DNA from 3 places in the Bacillus sp. 1NLA3E genome. Region 1 is predicted to be linked to each of the others. Evidence: predicted binding sites of a transcription regulator. Region 1 holds the regulator's gene; each other region holds the start of a gene.
The links. Region 1 encodes Rex, which represses fermentation and respiration genes when NADH is low (regulators of the CRP and FNR family bind a similar motif). Its sites were predicted from a motif close to TTGTGAAATATTTCACAA; they were not measured.
Positions count from the first base shown of each region.

Region 1 (5,258 bases):
AGTGCAAGCCGCGTTTTTTGGCCACCACTCAGGCTGGAAATTTTGGTAGAATAATCAAAGGTATGAAAATTTAAACCGTGAAGAACGGAACGAATATCGGCCTCGTATTGGTACCCTCCAAGGTCTTTAAATTGAACCTGCAAGAGGTCATAATCCTTTAATAATTTTTCGTAAGTGCTTGTTTCTTTTAATATTGCTGGATCAGACATTTGTTCTTCATATTGTCGAAGCTTTTGTTCAAGAATTCGTAATCCAGCAAAAACCGTAAGCATTTCTTCCCAAATGGAAAGGCTTGATTCCAGCCCTGTATTTTGTGCTAAATACCCAATCGTAACTTCCTTTGGTTTCATGATTTCTCCAGAATCAAAGGACATCTGCCCAGCAATGATTTTTAGCAGAGTAGATTTTCCAGCACCGTTACGGCCGACTAAGGCAATTCTATCTCGAGTTTGTACTTCTAGTTTAATATTAGATAAAATAAGATCTGCACCATAATATTTATTTAATTGGTTTACTTGTAATAATATCATTGTTTTTCACCTCTATTGCGATAGAGTAAGTTTATCGTATTCCTATCATATCAGCAATAACTCCAATCTTGTGAAGGAAAATACAAGTTGATACATACATGTTTGGAAAAATAGTGTATGATTTTGTTAGAAAGGTGTGTACATATGGGAGAATTTACGCATTTTAATGAAGAAGGCCGTGCTAAAATGGTCGATGTTAGCAGTAAACCTGAAACAATTAGAACAGCTCTCGCTTATTCAAGTATTACTGTTAGCTGTGATATTTATGAAAAAATAACCAATAATGAAATGAAAAAAGGGGATGTCCTAGCAGTTGCACAAGTTGCAGCAGTAATGGCATGTAAAAAAACTTGGGATATTATTCCAATGTGTCACCCGATTCCCTTAAATGGTGTAGATATTTCTTTTTCATGGGGAAAAGAAAATAATGACTATATTTTGCACATTTCAGCAAAGGTTAAAACAAAAGGAAATACAGGTGTGGAAATGGAAGCGTTAACAGCAGCCTCGGTTTGTGCTTTAACGGTTTACGATATGTGTAAGGCAGTCGATAAAGGTATGGTAATTGGAAAAACGTTTTTAGTTGAAAAAACAGGTGGGAAAAGCGGAGATTTTCATAGAGAAAACCGTGTGAAATAATTTTATATTGGAGAGGAGAGTTGTTATGGCAAATGAGGGTTCATCCAAAATACCACAGGCCACTGCAAAAAGATTACCACTGTATTATCGTTTCTTAAAAAATTTACATACATCCGGAAAACAGCGCGTTTCATCTGCAGAACTAAGCGAGGCAGTCAAAGTAGATTCTGCGACGATACGCAGAGACTTCTCTTATTTTGGTGCGTTAGGGAAAAAGGGCTACGGTTACAATGTGAATTACCTGTTAACTTTTTTTCGGAAAACGCTTGATCAGGATGAATTGACAAAAGTAGCTTTAATTGGTGTAGGTAATCTAGGCACAGCTTTATTAAATTATAATTTTTTAAAAAATAATAATACGAAGATCGCCATTGCATTTGATGTAGACCCAGCAAAGGTTGGAACAAGTATTCTTGATGTTCCTGTTGCTCATATGGATGATTTAGAGAAAAAAATCAAAGAAGAGAATATTCATGTGGCGATTCTGACGATTCCAGCTCCAGTAGCGCAAGCGACAACTGATCGGTTAACCAGTGGTCCTATTAAAGGAATTCTAAATTTTACGCCAGCACGATTGAATGTTCCTTCGGACATTCGTGTTCATCATATTGATTTGGCCGTAGAATTACAATCACTTGTGTATTTCTTAAAGCACTATCCAAAGGTAGAAGAGGAATAAGGAAAAAATGTACCCATAGAGGGCCGTTGATAAACTAATATGATTTTCAAACCTGTGTAGAATTTATTCTATACAGGTTTTTTATATGGGGAATTTCCAATTTTCCCTTGCATACGAATTCACTATAAAACTTTTGCATTTTGTCATGATATATTCTTTTATTCTTTGTGTTATTTCAATGGGACAATTATACAATGGTATTTGATTAAGTTTTTTCAACACATTTGACCTATTTATTTAAATAATAGGCCCTACCCAAAAAATAACTGTGGATAACTTCCTTTGTTATTTTTATTTATAGATGTGCCGAGGGGATTGGCATGGGTGTCTGTTAAACGATGTTTGTTGATTGTAAGGGAATTTGCGATATTCCAGCGGAAAAAGAAGGGGATGACCCCACGCGAGGCTCGAACGAGGGGGCTTGGCAGTTCGTCCGCGGAAAGGGAGGAGATTCCCTCTTTTTTTGTGTTAACAGCTCTTTTATTTGGAGGTGACCGATATGACAACCAATATGCGCAGAGTTTCATGTGAGCTTGATGAATTCGAACCCCAACTATATATTAATAACAGGAAAAATGAAAAGGTAACTACAGTCATTTTAATAGAGGAAATCCCGTCAGAATTCAAGGATGACATTTTGTATATCTGCAAAGATTTCATACTCCAAGACCCAGCGCAGTTTTGTTCATCTATTAATTTAGTGTGTCTATGTGACCTTGAAATTCCAACTGAGTTGACTTCTTGTGATATGCTCAATCTTATTTTAATTAAGAAGCCGGTCAGCGTTAATACGTTATATGCGCGGATACAAAACATTATCCTCACATCTAGTGATGAAGGTTATATTCCTCAAAAGCTTTTAGACGCTGCATGTTCCGGAAATCTGCAAACCATTGCGGACACAGCTTGTTCCTTACTTGGAAACCCTATTATAATATATGATTTAGGTTTTCAAATTCTTGCTTTTTCTCAAAACTTAAGACCTGAGAATGAGATTTATAAAATGGCCGGACAGGATGAGCAGATGATTCAACAAACAATGGCAGCTTTTTTTCAGGTAAAAGCGTTAGATACGATGCGAGAGAAAGGTTCTTCCTATTTTTGGAAGTGCTACGGCCATGACAAACCTTTGCCGGAAGATACCATACTGATACATGCGCCCATTATGTTGGATAAAGTTATCATTGGATATGCAGTGGTAATGAAAGGATATGTTGATTGGGATGAAAGCGACCTTATTCTGACTGATAAAATATGCAAGATTATCTCCCTTGAAATGAAAAACAACTACTTTAATAAAAATATCAAGGGTATGCTACATGAGCATTTTCTTAGGGATATGCTGGAAAATTCAATTGAAAAAAGAGAATTTATCGAAGCACGAATCAGCACCTTGAATTTGAAATTGAATAAAAATATTTATATGGCTGTGATTCAATCAGTAAATCCAACTCATTTAAACTCGCAATTACATCCAATATTAAAGGAACTAGGAAAGATTTTTAAAAACAGTATTTTTGCCGTATACACAGATCATATTGTATTGATCCATCATAATAATGAAAATCAGGAATTGACGGGTCAGGAGCAGGAGAGGCTCAACACTTATCTTAACGCTTGTGATATGGCTGCTGGTTTTAGTATGTGCTTTCACGATCCCTGTCAAATCAAGCGACATTATCAACAAGCAAAAGATGCTCTGGATATTGGTTTATCTTTACAAAAGCCGGGAAAAGTTTTCTTTTTTCAACAACTATCTATTTACCGATTGTTTGAATTGGGCAACAAGACTACCGATATTACGGATTATTTGCATCCAGCTGTATTTTGTCTGGTAAACTACGATAAAGAAAACCATACTGAATTTATGAAAACACTATACTATTATATTATTAACCTAAAAGCTTTATTAAAGACGAAGGAAATCCTTTATATTCATCGAAACACCCTGGTTTACCGCATTAATAAAATTCAAGAAATCACAAACATTGACCTACACGATGGCGAAACATTCTTTCAGTTATATATTTCCTTTAAAGGACTTGAGTTTATAGCACACCGGACTAACAATAAAATAAGTTTCTTCTAGTTCGATATAAAGCTTCTTGCTAAACAAAAATACCCTGCCAGCTACAAAGCTGGCAGGGTATTTTTGTTTGATTTAACTTTATAGTATGAAAGTACAAATTGTGAAAATGATCACGATGTAAATTCTGTACCATGATATATGTTGCCGAAAATTACAAAATGATAGCATTTTTGTGTAGTACAAAATATATAGAGAAAAGGAAGAGTACTAATGAGCGAAAACGAGAAGAAGGGGTTAAGTCGAAGGAACTTTGTTAAAGGAACAGCAATTGCAGCTTTGGGGGTTGCTTCCGCGGGACTACTGGCTGGTTGTTCCGAGAAAGCGGATACTGCACGAGCTTCTGCAGAAACTTCGTCCGAAGATTGGCTGGGTAAGGCACCTGAAATTTCTGATTCGAAAATTAAACAGACTCTTAAAGCTGACGTGGTGATTGTCGGGGCTGGTGTAGCAGGAATGCATGCGGCACGAGCAGCGTCGGAGGCCGGTGCCTCAGTAATTGTTGTCGAAAAGGCAGACACATTCCAAGTCCGCAGCGGTCAGTATGGAATCATCGATAGCAAAATTCAAAAGTCTCTTGGAGTCAAGATGGATAAAAACGCTGCAATTACCGAGAACATGAAGCAGATGGGTTACCGTGCAGATCACCGTATGTGGAACTACTGGGCTAATCATAGCGGCGAGGACTTTGATTGGCTGATGGAACTTGCACCTGACCATGTGGTTCTTCCAGAAGATGCACTCTCATTAGATGTAAACAAGATTAATATATCAATGCAACACTTTCCAGTACCCGAGGGTTACAATCCCGCGGAGGAATACAACCCTTCATACCCGACGGTTATGGCTATTCTTCCGAGTCAAAAAAAGCTTATGGAACGCGTACATCAGAAGTGTTTGAAGCAGGGATGCAAGTTTATGTTTAAGACGTGGGCAAAAACGCTCATCCGCCCTAACAATAAAGGCAGGATTGAAGGTGTCATCTGTCAAGACATAAAGGGAAATTATATTAAAATCATCGGTAAAAAGGGTGTTGTCCTTGCGACGGGGGATTATGGCAATAACAAAGACATGATTAAGTATTTCGTACCTTGGGCGGTAAATTTCTTTAATGTTTATCCCAGCGTAGATGCTAATGGTAACCCAGCCAATACAGGCGATGGACATAAGCTGGGCGTCTGGGTCGGGGCAAAGATGGAAGACGGTCCCCATGCGCCGATGACTCACACACTTGGTGGTCCTCTTGGTGTTGATGCGTTCTTTTTGGCTAACACTGTAGGAAAACGCTTTATTAACGAAGATGCCGGCGGCCAGCAGTTGTCAA
Region 1 is NC_021171.1:226,326-231,583, forward strand. It holds gene B1NLA3E_RS01230 (ABC-F family ATP-binding cassette domain-containing protein) at 1-530, opposite strand, end outside; gene moaC (cyclic pyranopterin monophosphate synthase MoaC) at 675-1,169, shown strand; gene B1NLA3E_RS01240 (redox-sensing transcriptional repressor Rex) at 1,195-1,848, shown strand; gene B1NLA3E_RS01245 (PucR family transcriptional regulator) at 2,486-3,937, shown strand; gene B1NLA3E_RS01250 (FAD-dependent oxidoreductase) at 4,148-5,258, shown strand, end outside.

Region 2 (5,258 bases), 1.9 Mb from region 1:
TGTTTGATGAAGGTCATCTACTAGAGTATGCAAGTCAAAAAGCGCTGACTTTTAAATTAACAGATAAGACGCTAGAAACCCTACTTGAAAAAATAGCTGGAAATGATATTCGTGAAAAAACATTGTATATCATCGAATCAGCTATATCGTTAAGTCAGGAGTTTTTTACAGGTTTAACAAACTACTCAAAATACACAGCTGGTTCTGAGAAAAAGACGATAATTAAATCACGGGAATTGTTAAAACTCGGAAGTAATCTTCTTGAAACTCTTCAATCACTTGAAGAGGAATTGGTTTTTGAAAGTGAGTTATTTGTTATAAATGAATACGATCTAAAGATAGTAGAAGAGTATTTAGAACAAATGACGTATTCACTATCTCTATTTTTAGGAAATGTAAATGGAATTACTTGGTTGGAAGAAAATGATGAGGATCGAACTCTTGTAATCATGCCTCGATTAGTTAAGGACATTATGAAAGATGAGGTATTTTCGCAGGAAAAACCGTTCATTTTTTCATCTGCCACTCTTTCAGAAAGTAAATCATTTGAGTATATGGCCAACAGCTTGGGTATTGAAGATTACTTGTCCTTTTCAGTTCAGTCACCATTTGATTACGAAGAAAATATGAAGATTCATTTGACTAAGTTTGAAAAGGATCATTTAGAAGCAAAGGCTTTATATATTCTAAATCAATTAACAGCTTCCGAAGGAGGTTCTCTCGTTTTATTTTCTAATAAAGCGGAGCTATCCTTTTTTAAGGAATACATAGACGGAAAGGTTGATTTTCCAGTCTATTTTGAAGGTGATGCTGAAATGAGTACCCTTGTTTCTCATTTCCAAAATGAAACCCATTCAGCTTTGTGTTCCGTTCATTTATGGGAAGGACTTGATATTCCAGGAGCATCACTCCAGAATGTGATGATCTTTTCTCTACCGTTTCCACCAATGGATCCAGTATTTACTGCAAAACGGGAAGGAACAAAAGATCCATTCCATGAAGTGGATCTTCCTTATATGCTGCTTAGGCTCCGCCAGGGAGTTGGCAGGTTAGTTCGGACAAGCACCGATGAGGGAGAAGTCCATATCTTAATTGACGACGATTTGGATCATGAGATTGTAGCTAAGATTAAGGGGATTTTACCGGTAGCAGTAATAGAAAATTAAAAAAAGCACAGTCTGGTTTGTATTTGCAAATCTAGACTGTGCTTTTTTGGTTATTTTTTCATGAAGGTTATTTTCCAATGGTTGCTGTCAATTTCTACGGCGTCATATTCAAACCCTTTGGCTTTCATGACAGCGAATAAAGGAACAGGCTGGAACGGTGCATGGAGAACGAGACTGTCATGTTCCTTTAGTTCAGCGATTGTTTCCATAATTTTCTGGAAGGGGTCTGAGTTATTCTTAATATCTTCCCGAACATCCATTTCAATTACTCTATTTTCCATCTTAAACACTCCTATTTGTTATTTTCAATATATCTATCGTAATTATTTTTACCGAAAAAATGAGTGATAAGCATCACGAAATCAAATAAATCCTTGAGAAAACCATATTCGTTCCTTTTAAATCGTGTTTTATCCAAAATAAACATCAGTTGTGCTTAATATCACACCTTGATGGTGAGGTAACTCACAAAGCTGTCACATATTTATGTCTAAAATAAGGACAGTAGAAAACAGAAAGGAAGTGTGAGATATGGACAACAATCGCGGAAATCAAGGGAAACCAAAAACAAAAAACGCACTTTTAAAATCCATTCTTATAACAGTATGTATACTAAGTTTCACAGTATTACTCACAGGGGGGTTCTGGATCTTTAAAGATATGGCACCACGCCCTATGGAAGTAACAAGTAAACAAGGGGACGTCATCCTTACAAAGCAATCAATAATGGGTGGTCAAGCCGTTTTTCAAAAATACGGATTGATGGATTATGGAACGGTATTAGGCCATGGATCTTATATGGGTCCGGATTATACGGCAGAAGCACTGAAAGTTTATACGGAAGGTATGCAGGATTTTAAAGCGGAGAAACAATTTGGAAAAAGCTTCTCTAACCTTTCAAAGGATGAACAAGCGGTTATTAAGGCAAAGGTTATTGAAGAGATGCGTCAGAATCGTTATGAGGCAAATAAAGATAAATTGATCCTTACTGATGCGCAGGTTTTTGGTGTAACGAAGGTAAGAGATTATTATAAAGGTGTATTTACAAAAGGTGATGGTTGGGGACTTAAGGCAAAGTTAATTAAAGAAAATGATATGCCGAAAAGTGATCGAGCATGGGTTTCAGAAGGTGACCAGATTAAACAGATTTCTGATTTCTTTTTCTGGACAGCTTGGCTTTCTAGCACTGAGAGAATAGGAGATGATATTACATATACGAATAACTGGCCATATTATGAAGATGCCGGGAATCATATGTCATTCTCATCTGTTTGGTGGAGTGGTGCAAGTGTAACGCTATTAATCTTATTTGTAGGTATCATTCTTTTCATCTTCTATCGTTACCATCTTGGCATGAAAGAAGCTTATACAGAAGGTAATTTTCCACGGATTGATCTTAGGAAATTACCGGTAACAAATTCACAGTTAAAATCGGGTAAATATTTTGTCATTGTTGTTGCCTTATTCTTTGTTCAATCTATGTTTGGGGCATTGTTGGCCCATTATTATACAGAGCCTAACAGCTTCTTTGGAATCAAATGGATTTATGATATCCTACCTTTTAATATTGCCAAGGGCTATCACCTCCAATTAGCTATTTTCTGGATTGCAACTGCTTGGTTAGGTATGGGTATTTTCATTGCCCCTCTTGTAGGTGGTCATGAACCAAAACGCCAAGGTTTGCTTGTAGATATCTTATTTTGGGCATTAGTTGTGCTAGTGGTAGGTAGTATGGTTGGTCAATGGCTTGGTGCTAACGGATATTTAGGGAATAATTGGTTCCTACTTGGGCATCAAGGTTGGGAGTATCTAGAACTTGGCCGAATTTGGCAAGTGATCCTTGCAACAGGTATGATTATTTGGTTATTCATCGTTTATCGAGGAATTAGAAGTGGTTTAAAACGAGAGACAGACAAAGGTGGATTAATCCATTTACTGTTTTATTCAGCGATTGCGGTGCCATTTTTCTACCTATTCGCATTCTTAATCAACCCTGGGACTCACTATACATTTGCAGATTACTGGCGCTGGTGGATCATCCATCTTTGGGTTGAAGGAATATTTGAAGTATTTGCCGTGGTAGTAATCGGTTTCTTGCTTGTTCAAATGAACCTAGTAACAAAGAGTTCAACTGTAAAAACGTTATATTTCCAATTAATCCTTCTGCTAGGAAGCGGTGTAATTGGAATTGGACACCATTATTATTATAATGGCTCATCAGAAGCTTGGATTGGCATGGGGGCTGTTTTCTCAGCTTTAGAGGTTATCCCGTTAACTCTATTAATCTTAGAAGCATATGATCAATATAAGATGATGCGGGATGGAGGAATCGATTTCCCTTACAAAGGAACTTTCTGGTTCTTGATTTCTGTTGCGATTTGGAATTTAGTTGGTGCAGGAGTGCTTGGTTTCCTTATCAACTTGCCGGCTGTTAGCTATTTTGAGCATGGACAATTCTTAACCCCAGCCCATGGACATGGTTCCATGATGGGTGTATATGGAATGTTTGCCTGTGCAGTGCTCTTATACTCATTAAGAAACATTGTAAAACCAGAAAAATGGAATGATAAGTGGATTAAATTCAGCTGTATTATGCTAAATGTTGGCTTAGCTGGAATGATCCTAATTTCGTTACTTCCCGTTGGATTTTTACAAGTAAAAGAAGCGTATAACCAGGGTTATGCAGCTTCACGTGCATCATCATTCTTGCAAAAAGACATTGTTCAAAATCTATTAACGATCCGAGCAATTCCGGATACGATCTTCTTAATAGGTGTCGCAACATTATTGATTTTCTGTATTAAAGCAATGTTCAACTTACGCAAAGTGACGCATAAAGAGAATGAGCCACTGCCAGTAAAAGATTTGTCTATTGATGAAGACTAATTAATAAAAAGCTCACTTTTTAATTAAAGTGGGCTTTTTTGTCAAATTACCTCTGTGGGAATATTTAGGGTTACTACCTAAATTTATGATAAAATGGTTGAAAACCATATTAGGAGGAAAAAATAATGTCCATGTCATATAGACAAGTTGAAAAGGAATTCCTCGATTATGTAAAAAAAATGACTGCATATAATGAAGCGTTAGCTCTCATTTATTGGGATTTACGTACCGGTGCACCAAAACAAGGTGTGGAGCAACGTTCTGAAGTAATTGGCATGCTTTCAGCTGAAGTGTTTCAAATGTCTATTTCCCAGGAGATGTCGGCTTTTATCGTCGAGCTCTCCCAAAAAGAATTGTCCTTAAAATTACAAAAATTATTAGAGGAATGTAAAAAGGAATATAACCGTAACAAAAAAATTCCTCCTGAAGAATATAAGGAATATGTTATTTTGCAATCAAAAGCTGAAAGTATTTGGGAGGAAGCTAGAGCTACCTCAGATTTCGGAAAATTTCAGCCATACCTTCAGAAATTAGTTGAAACTACGAAACGATTCATTGATTACTGGGGTTATAAAGATAATAAATATAATACACTGTTGGATTTATACGAACCTGGTATCACAGTGGAAGTGTTGGATGATGTATTTGGAGAATTGCGAAAAGAAATCATTCCACTAGTGAAGAAAATATCTTCTTCGCAAAACAAGCCAAAAACAGATTTTTTATTCCATTCCTTCCCGAAAAATAGCCAGCGTGAATTTACTTTGGAAATTCTTAAGCAGATGGGTTACAACTTTAATGGAGGACGTCTTGACGAGACTGTACATCCATTTGCGATAGGGATCAACCCAGGGGATGTCCGTGTCACAACTAGGTATGACGAAAATGACTTCAGAATGGCAGTGTTTGGAACCATACATGAAGGTGGTCATGCGCTCTATGAACAAAATATCTCTCCGGAATTGATTGGAACCCCATTATGTACGGGGACATCAATGGGGATTCATGAATCACAATCCTTGTTTTATGAAAATTTCGTCGGGCGAAGCTATTCTTTTTGGGAAAATAACTACGATTTATTAAAACATTTTTCTAATGGTCAATTTAATGATATAAAGCTTGAGGATTTTTACCGGGCTATTAACGAGTCTAAGCCCTCGCTAATCCGAATCGAGGCAGATGAGTTAACCTATCCATTACATATTA
Region 2 is NC_021171.1:3,173,736-3,178,993, reverse strand. It holds gene B1NLA3E_RS15140 (ATP-dependent DNA helicase) at 1-1,166, shown strand, start outside; gene B1NLA3E_RS15135 (DUF2249 domain-containing protein) at 1,217-1,447, opposite strand; gene B1NLA3E_RS15130 (nitric-oxide reductase large subunit) at 1,698-4,052, shown strand; gene B1NLA3E_RS15125 (carboxypeptidase M32) at 4,178-5,258, shown strand, end outside.
Region 2: the regulator Rex is predicted to act here: its motif matches at 1,620-1,637, upstream of B1NLA3E_RS15130 (nitric-oxide reductase large subunit).

Region 3 (5,258 bases), 810 kb from region 1:
TAATTTTACATGGTAAAAAAGGGGCCATGTACTCAACCTTAATCCGCCTTGCCAACACCTACGGTAACAAAAACTCGGACGGTATTACCATTAATATTCCTTTAACTAATCAAGAATTAGCTAACTTTTGTGCTACATCCCGTGAGGTAGTCAATCGCTTGTTAAGTGAACTTAGGAAAAATCGAATTATTTCTGTTGAAAAAGGGCTGATTACGATTTTCGATTTGAACTATTTAAAAGGAGAAATTGATTGCGAAAATTGCCCAATCGAAATTTGTAACATTTCGTAATTATAACAAAGGAGGATGAACCAAGCGTTCATCCTCCTTTGTTGTATACATTAGATTATTTATTCACTTAGAGAAGAATGGCGACAACAATTACCATAAAGAAAATGGCGGCATTCACGATTTCATATATCCCGACTTGCTTTGCAGAGTATGGTTTTCCATACATATAGAGGGCTCGAAATAAGCTAGGGATAAAGGCGATTGCCACTACCCATTCACCAAGTAGTACCCATAGCAATGGCACGACAATATGAAAGATCCAGGAAATCCATTTGAAGGCTTGATTTTTCTTTTCTCGGATCATCGTTTTTACATAAAAGGTGCACCCGGTGAAAAATAACACCGATGCCGCAAATACAAGAATCGTATCTTTACTAATACTTCCAGCGTAAAAATAACTACTTGCTAACCCAGCTATTGAAAAAACAAGGATGGCACTTACATCATTTAAAAAGGCCCGATCCTGATTTTTGCTCGAAAAATAGGCATTAACCATAAAAAACGGAATCATTAGCAGACCAAAATAAATCATGGCTGGTCTTGAATACAAGACAATAAGTAATAAAAGAATGGCAGGAACTATATAAATAACAGCCCATTTTGTATAAAAGGGAATCCTTTTCTTTTTAAATAACAAGAGCAATGGATACGTGGCCAGATATAAAAACAACCAACCAAAAAAGAAAGGAATATGTTGCCATAAAAAACCGGTTGCCGCTACACCAAGCCAAAATGGAATAATCAACATTGCCCATGCACCATGCTGCTTTGGTAAAAATAACTGCATGTTACCCACTCCTTCATCTTTCCTGACTTAACTATATGAAAATACCCATTTTCAATAAGTGAACCTCGTCACACCAAAATAAAAAAATGAAGGCAAAATCCTACATCGCCTTCATTTTGTAATAATTCACTTTGATTGATTTTTTGTTTTTGATAAGGAAATTGTTAAATACTCCAGCAACCACTTTTGACCTTTTTCATCATTAATATGGAAATATGGAATATTTCTTTTTAGATCTGGGATAATTGCTGAATCCCAATAATAGGCCACCACAACATTGTTGATTTTATCCACAAGTTCATGGTCCTTTGGATCTCGTAGCAACAACACCTTGGGAAAATCAGCATGCTTATAACCTTCAATTAAAATAAAGTCGGGCCCGAATGAGGAAAGAAGTCCAATTTGTTCTTCAAGGGGCCAAAATGGTTGCTCAGCATGTAGAATCACACGCCCTTCTCCCTCAACAATGGATGCTACGGCACCCGCGTTAATATGCCGACTGGAATCTTTCCCAGTTAATAAATCAGGCTGACCTCCATGCCCATGGTGTTTTATCGTGACAACCTTCCATTTTTCAGAAGATAATTTCTCTATAAGCTTGGTCAGAAAAGTCGTTTTTCCACTGTTTGAATAACCTACAACTTGGAAAATGACTGGATTACCATGGCCATTTACTTCCGATTGTGTCTTCAAGAAATAAGACCTCCACTTCTGTGCCGGCCTCATAACCCCTCGTTCCCCCCGGTAAGATCATTAATGAATTAGCTCCCGCTAGACTCATCACAATATTTGATTTATCTAAACCGCTCGGTACGACTGTTAAACGACCATTTTTGATCGTTACGGCACTTCTAACAAAGCGCGTAAATGGATTTGCTTTTGGAAAATCCGCCTCTAAAATGGCCATTTCTTTGCGAAGATGTGGTTTTTCTGAGCATAACATCGTGCGAACGATCGGACGAGCAAATAATTCAAAACCGACATAACAAGCAGATGGGTTACCAGATAGTCCAAATAGAAGCTTCCCATTAAATTGGGCCACTGTTGTCACACTTCCAGGTCTCATCGCTACCTTGTTGAAGAGAACCTCGGCACCTAATTTTTCATAAATGGCTGGCATAAAATCGAAATCGCCGACGGAAACTCCACCGGTTGTCATTAGCATATCCACTTTATTTAAAGCTTCCGAAACGGCATTAAAACATGTATCAAAATCATCAGGGAGTTTTCCAAAATAAGCCACTTCAGCCCCTGATCGGTCAATTTGTGCTGAAATCATAAAAGAATTACTATTACGAATCTTACCAGGAACTAAGGGCTCATCCACTTCAAGTAACTCTGTACCTGTCGCAAACAGTCCAATGACAGGCTTTTTGGCAACTGGAACTTTTGCATATCCAAAAGTGGCAAGCATCGCTTGTATCCCTGGATTGATGAGAGTTCCTTTTTTAACGAGGACCTCACCCTCCTTGGCATCTTCCCCCCGGTAAGATACATTATCACCTTTTTTATATGAACGCTTAACAGACATAAATTTTTTCTCTTCCCGCTCAATGTCCTTTGCAAGCTCTAACATTACCACCGCATCACAGTCAGCAGGCATCTGTGCTCCAGTCATTATTCTGACAGCTTGGAATGGCCCTACATGCATAGAGGATATACTCCCTGCCCCAATATGATCGATGACCTCAAATTCAACCGGATTCGTTAAGGAGGCTTCTTTTGAATCCTCAGAGCGAATGGCAAAACCATCATATGGTGCGCGATCAAAATGCGGAACATCGGTTGTTGCTGTTAAATCTTCCGATAAATAGCGATTATGACTTTCAAAAATCGAAACGTATTCTGTTTTACCTTTAATATTAAAATTCATCACTAGCTTAACCGCTTCCGCAATTGGAATCGGGATTCGTCTATCTAACATTCATTTCAGCTCCTATGTATGAGAGTTCACTATTATGTATCAAAAAAAGCTTGTATTACTCAATCTGCCTTTTCATTATAATCTTATCCAAATTGACTGCAACATAAAAAACATCACAAACCTCTAAATCTTAACGTGATAACCTTCAAATTTTTTTCATATCGCCACATGTTTTTTAAAACACTCTTTGAGTGTGATTTATGTCACCAACTCACTTCTTCGTTTCCTTTATGCTAATGATAGAAATAAAAACATTAAACCGATGGAACAAATAAGGGGGAACCAATAATGAGTATGCCTTTCACAGAAGCTTCATTAGTAAGAGATGTTGTCAACGAGATTCCAAAATCAGCTGACCTTTTTAAACGTTATCGAATTGATTTCTGTTGTGGAGGAAATCGTCCTATTTTAGACGCAGCAGCTGAATTTAATATTGATATGGAAACATTAATGGCGGAGTTAGCAGTAGTTTACGAAAAAAGCCAAAACGAACCAACCGACTTAGAGGTATGGACAAATAGTGATTCTAGCACCGTAATAAATCATGTAATTGAACAGTACCACCGCCCGTTACAAGAAGAACTTACCATGTTAAGCCCTTACGTAACAAAAGTGGCTAAAGTGCATGGTGACTCCCACCCAGAACTCCTTAAAGTGTATGAACTCTTTTATGAGTTTAAGAAGGAGCTACTTGAACATACTGCAAAAGAGGAAGCGACCGTTTTCCCAATGCTTTTAAAGCTCGATGAAGCAGAAGGTGAAGAGCGCCAAGCGATGATAAACGAAATAGTAGAACTAGAAAAAGAGCATGATCATGCTGGCAATATCTTAAGAGAATTACGTGAAGTCACTTCAGACTATATCCTTCCAATGGATGCTTGCGGAACCTATACTCTTGTTTACAAACGCCTTGAAACGCTAGAATCTGAAACTTTCATGCATGTTCATTTAGAAAATAATATTTTATTTCCTAGATACCTGTAAATCAACCTATCAAAAGGGCTGCGAATCATATTCGCAGCCCTTTTTTTTGATCTATATTTTTTTAAAATAGGCTCTGTTAAACAAAAATGTTGATTTCCGTTCCCGTCACTCGCTTTCCGCGGGGCGGGCGGTGAGCCTCCTCGGCGCTTAAGCGCCTGTGGGGTCTCACCTGTCCCGCTGCTCCCGCAGGAGTCTTCGTGCCTTCCACTCCAATCAACATTGTGCAAAAAATCAACATTGAGTTTAAACACAACCTTAAAGTAAAAACAATTAACCGCCAATATATGACATTTCGATTTTTTTTCGTGATTTTCGCGTTTCTTCTGTACGTTCATCAGAATAACGATCAGAACGATGATTCCAAATATCCTTGATTCGTGCTTCTAAGTCCTCATCGCTTACTCCGGCTCTCATGAAATCTTTAATATCATGACCGTTACCATTAAATAAACAAGTGAAAACTTGTCCATTTGCAGATAATCTGGCACGAGTGCAAGTTGAGCAGAAGGACTCAGAAACAGAAGTAATAAAACCTACATAAACGTCCGTGCCTTTATAGCGATACCGTTTCGCTACTTCGCCATAATATGCCGCGTCTAACGGTTCAAACTCAAAATGTTCATCTAATATCTCAAAAATTTGTTTTTTGGTAACAACGTCATCCATCTTCCAACCATTTGTGCTACCAACATCCATAAATTCAATGAAGCGCAGCTCTAAGCCTTGTTCCTTACAGAATGTAGCCATAGGAATGATTTCAGAATCGTTTAATCCTTTTTTAACAACCATGTTGATCTTTACGCCAAGACCAGCGTTTTTAGCAGCCTCAATTCCCTTAAGAACCGGACCCACACCAACATTTCTACCATTAATCGAACCAAATAGTTCGTCATTTAAACTATCTAAACTGATATTTACCCTTTTAAGACCAGCTTTCTTTAGCAAAACTGCATACTTGGGTAATAAAACACCATTCGTTGTCAAAGCAATATCCTTAAGTCCACCGATATTGGATAGCATTTCAACCAGTACAGGCAAATCTTTTCGAAGGAGAGGTTCCCCTCCTGTTAAGCGAATCTTTTCAACACCTAATTTGATAAAGATGCTAGCAAGACGATTAATCTCCTCGTATGTCAGCAACTCTGATCTAGGTAAAAAGGCAAAATCCGGACCGAACAACTCTGCGGGCATACAATATTGGCAGCGGAAATTACAGCGATCGATAACGGAAATTCGAATATCACGTAGCGGCCTATCAAATTGATCTTTTACT
Region 3 is NC_021171.1:1,034,681-1,039,938, reverse strand. It holds gene B1NLA3E_RS05105 (Crp/Fnr family transcriptional regulator) at 1-290, shown strand, start outside; gene B1NLA3E_RS05100 (YwiC-like family protein) at 358-1,077, opposite strand; gene mobB (molybdopterin-guanine dinucleotide biosynthesis protein B) at 1,204-1,770, opposite strand; gene B1NLA3E_RS05090 (molybdopterin molybdotransferase MoeA) at 1,736-3,001, opposite strand; gene ric (iron-sulfur cluster repair di-iron protein) at 3,290-3,985, shown strand; gene moaA (GTP 3',8-cyclase MoaA) at 4,256-5,258, opposite strand, start outside.
Region 3: the regulator Rex is predicted to act here: its motif matches at 3,193-3,210, upstream of ric (iron-sulfur cluster repair di-iron protein).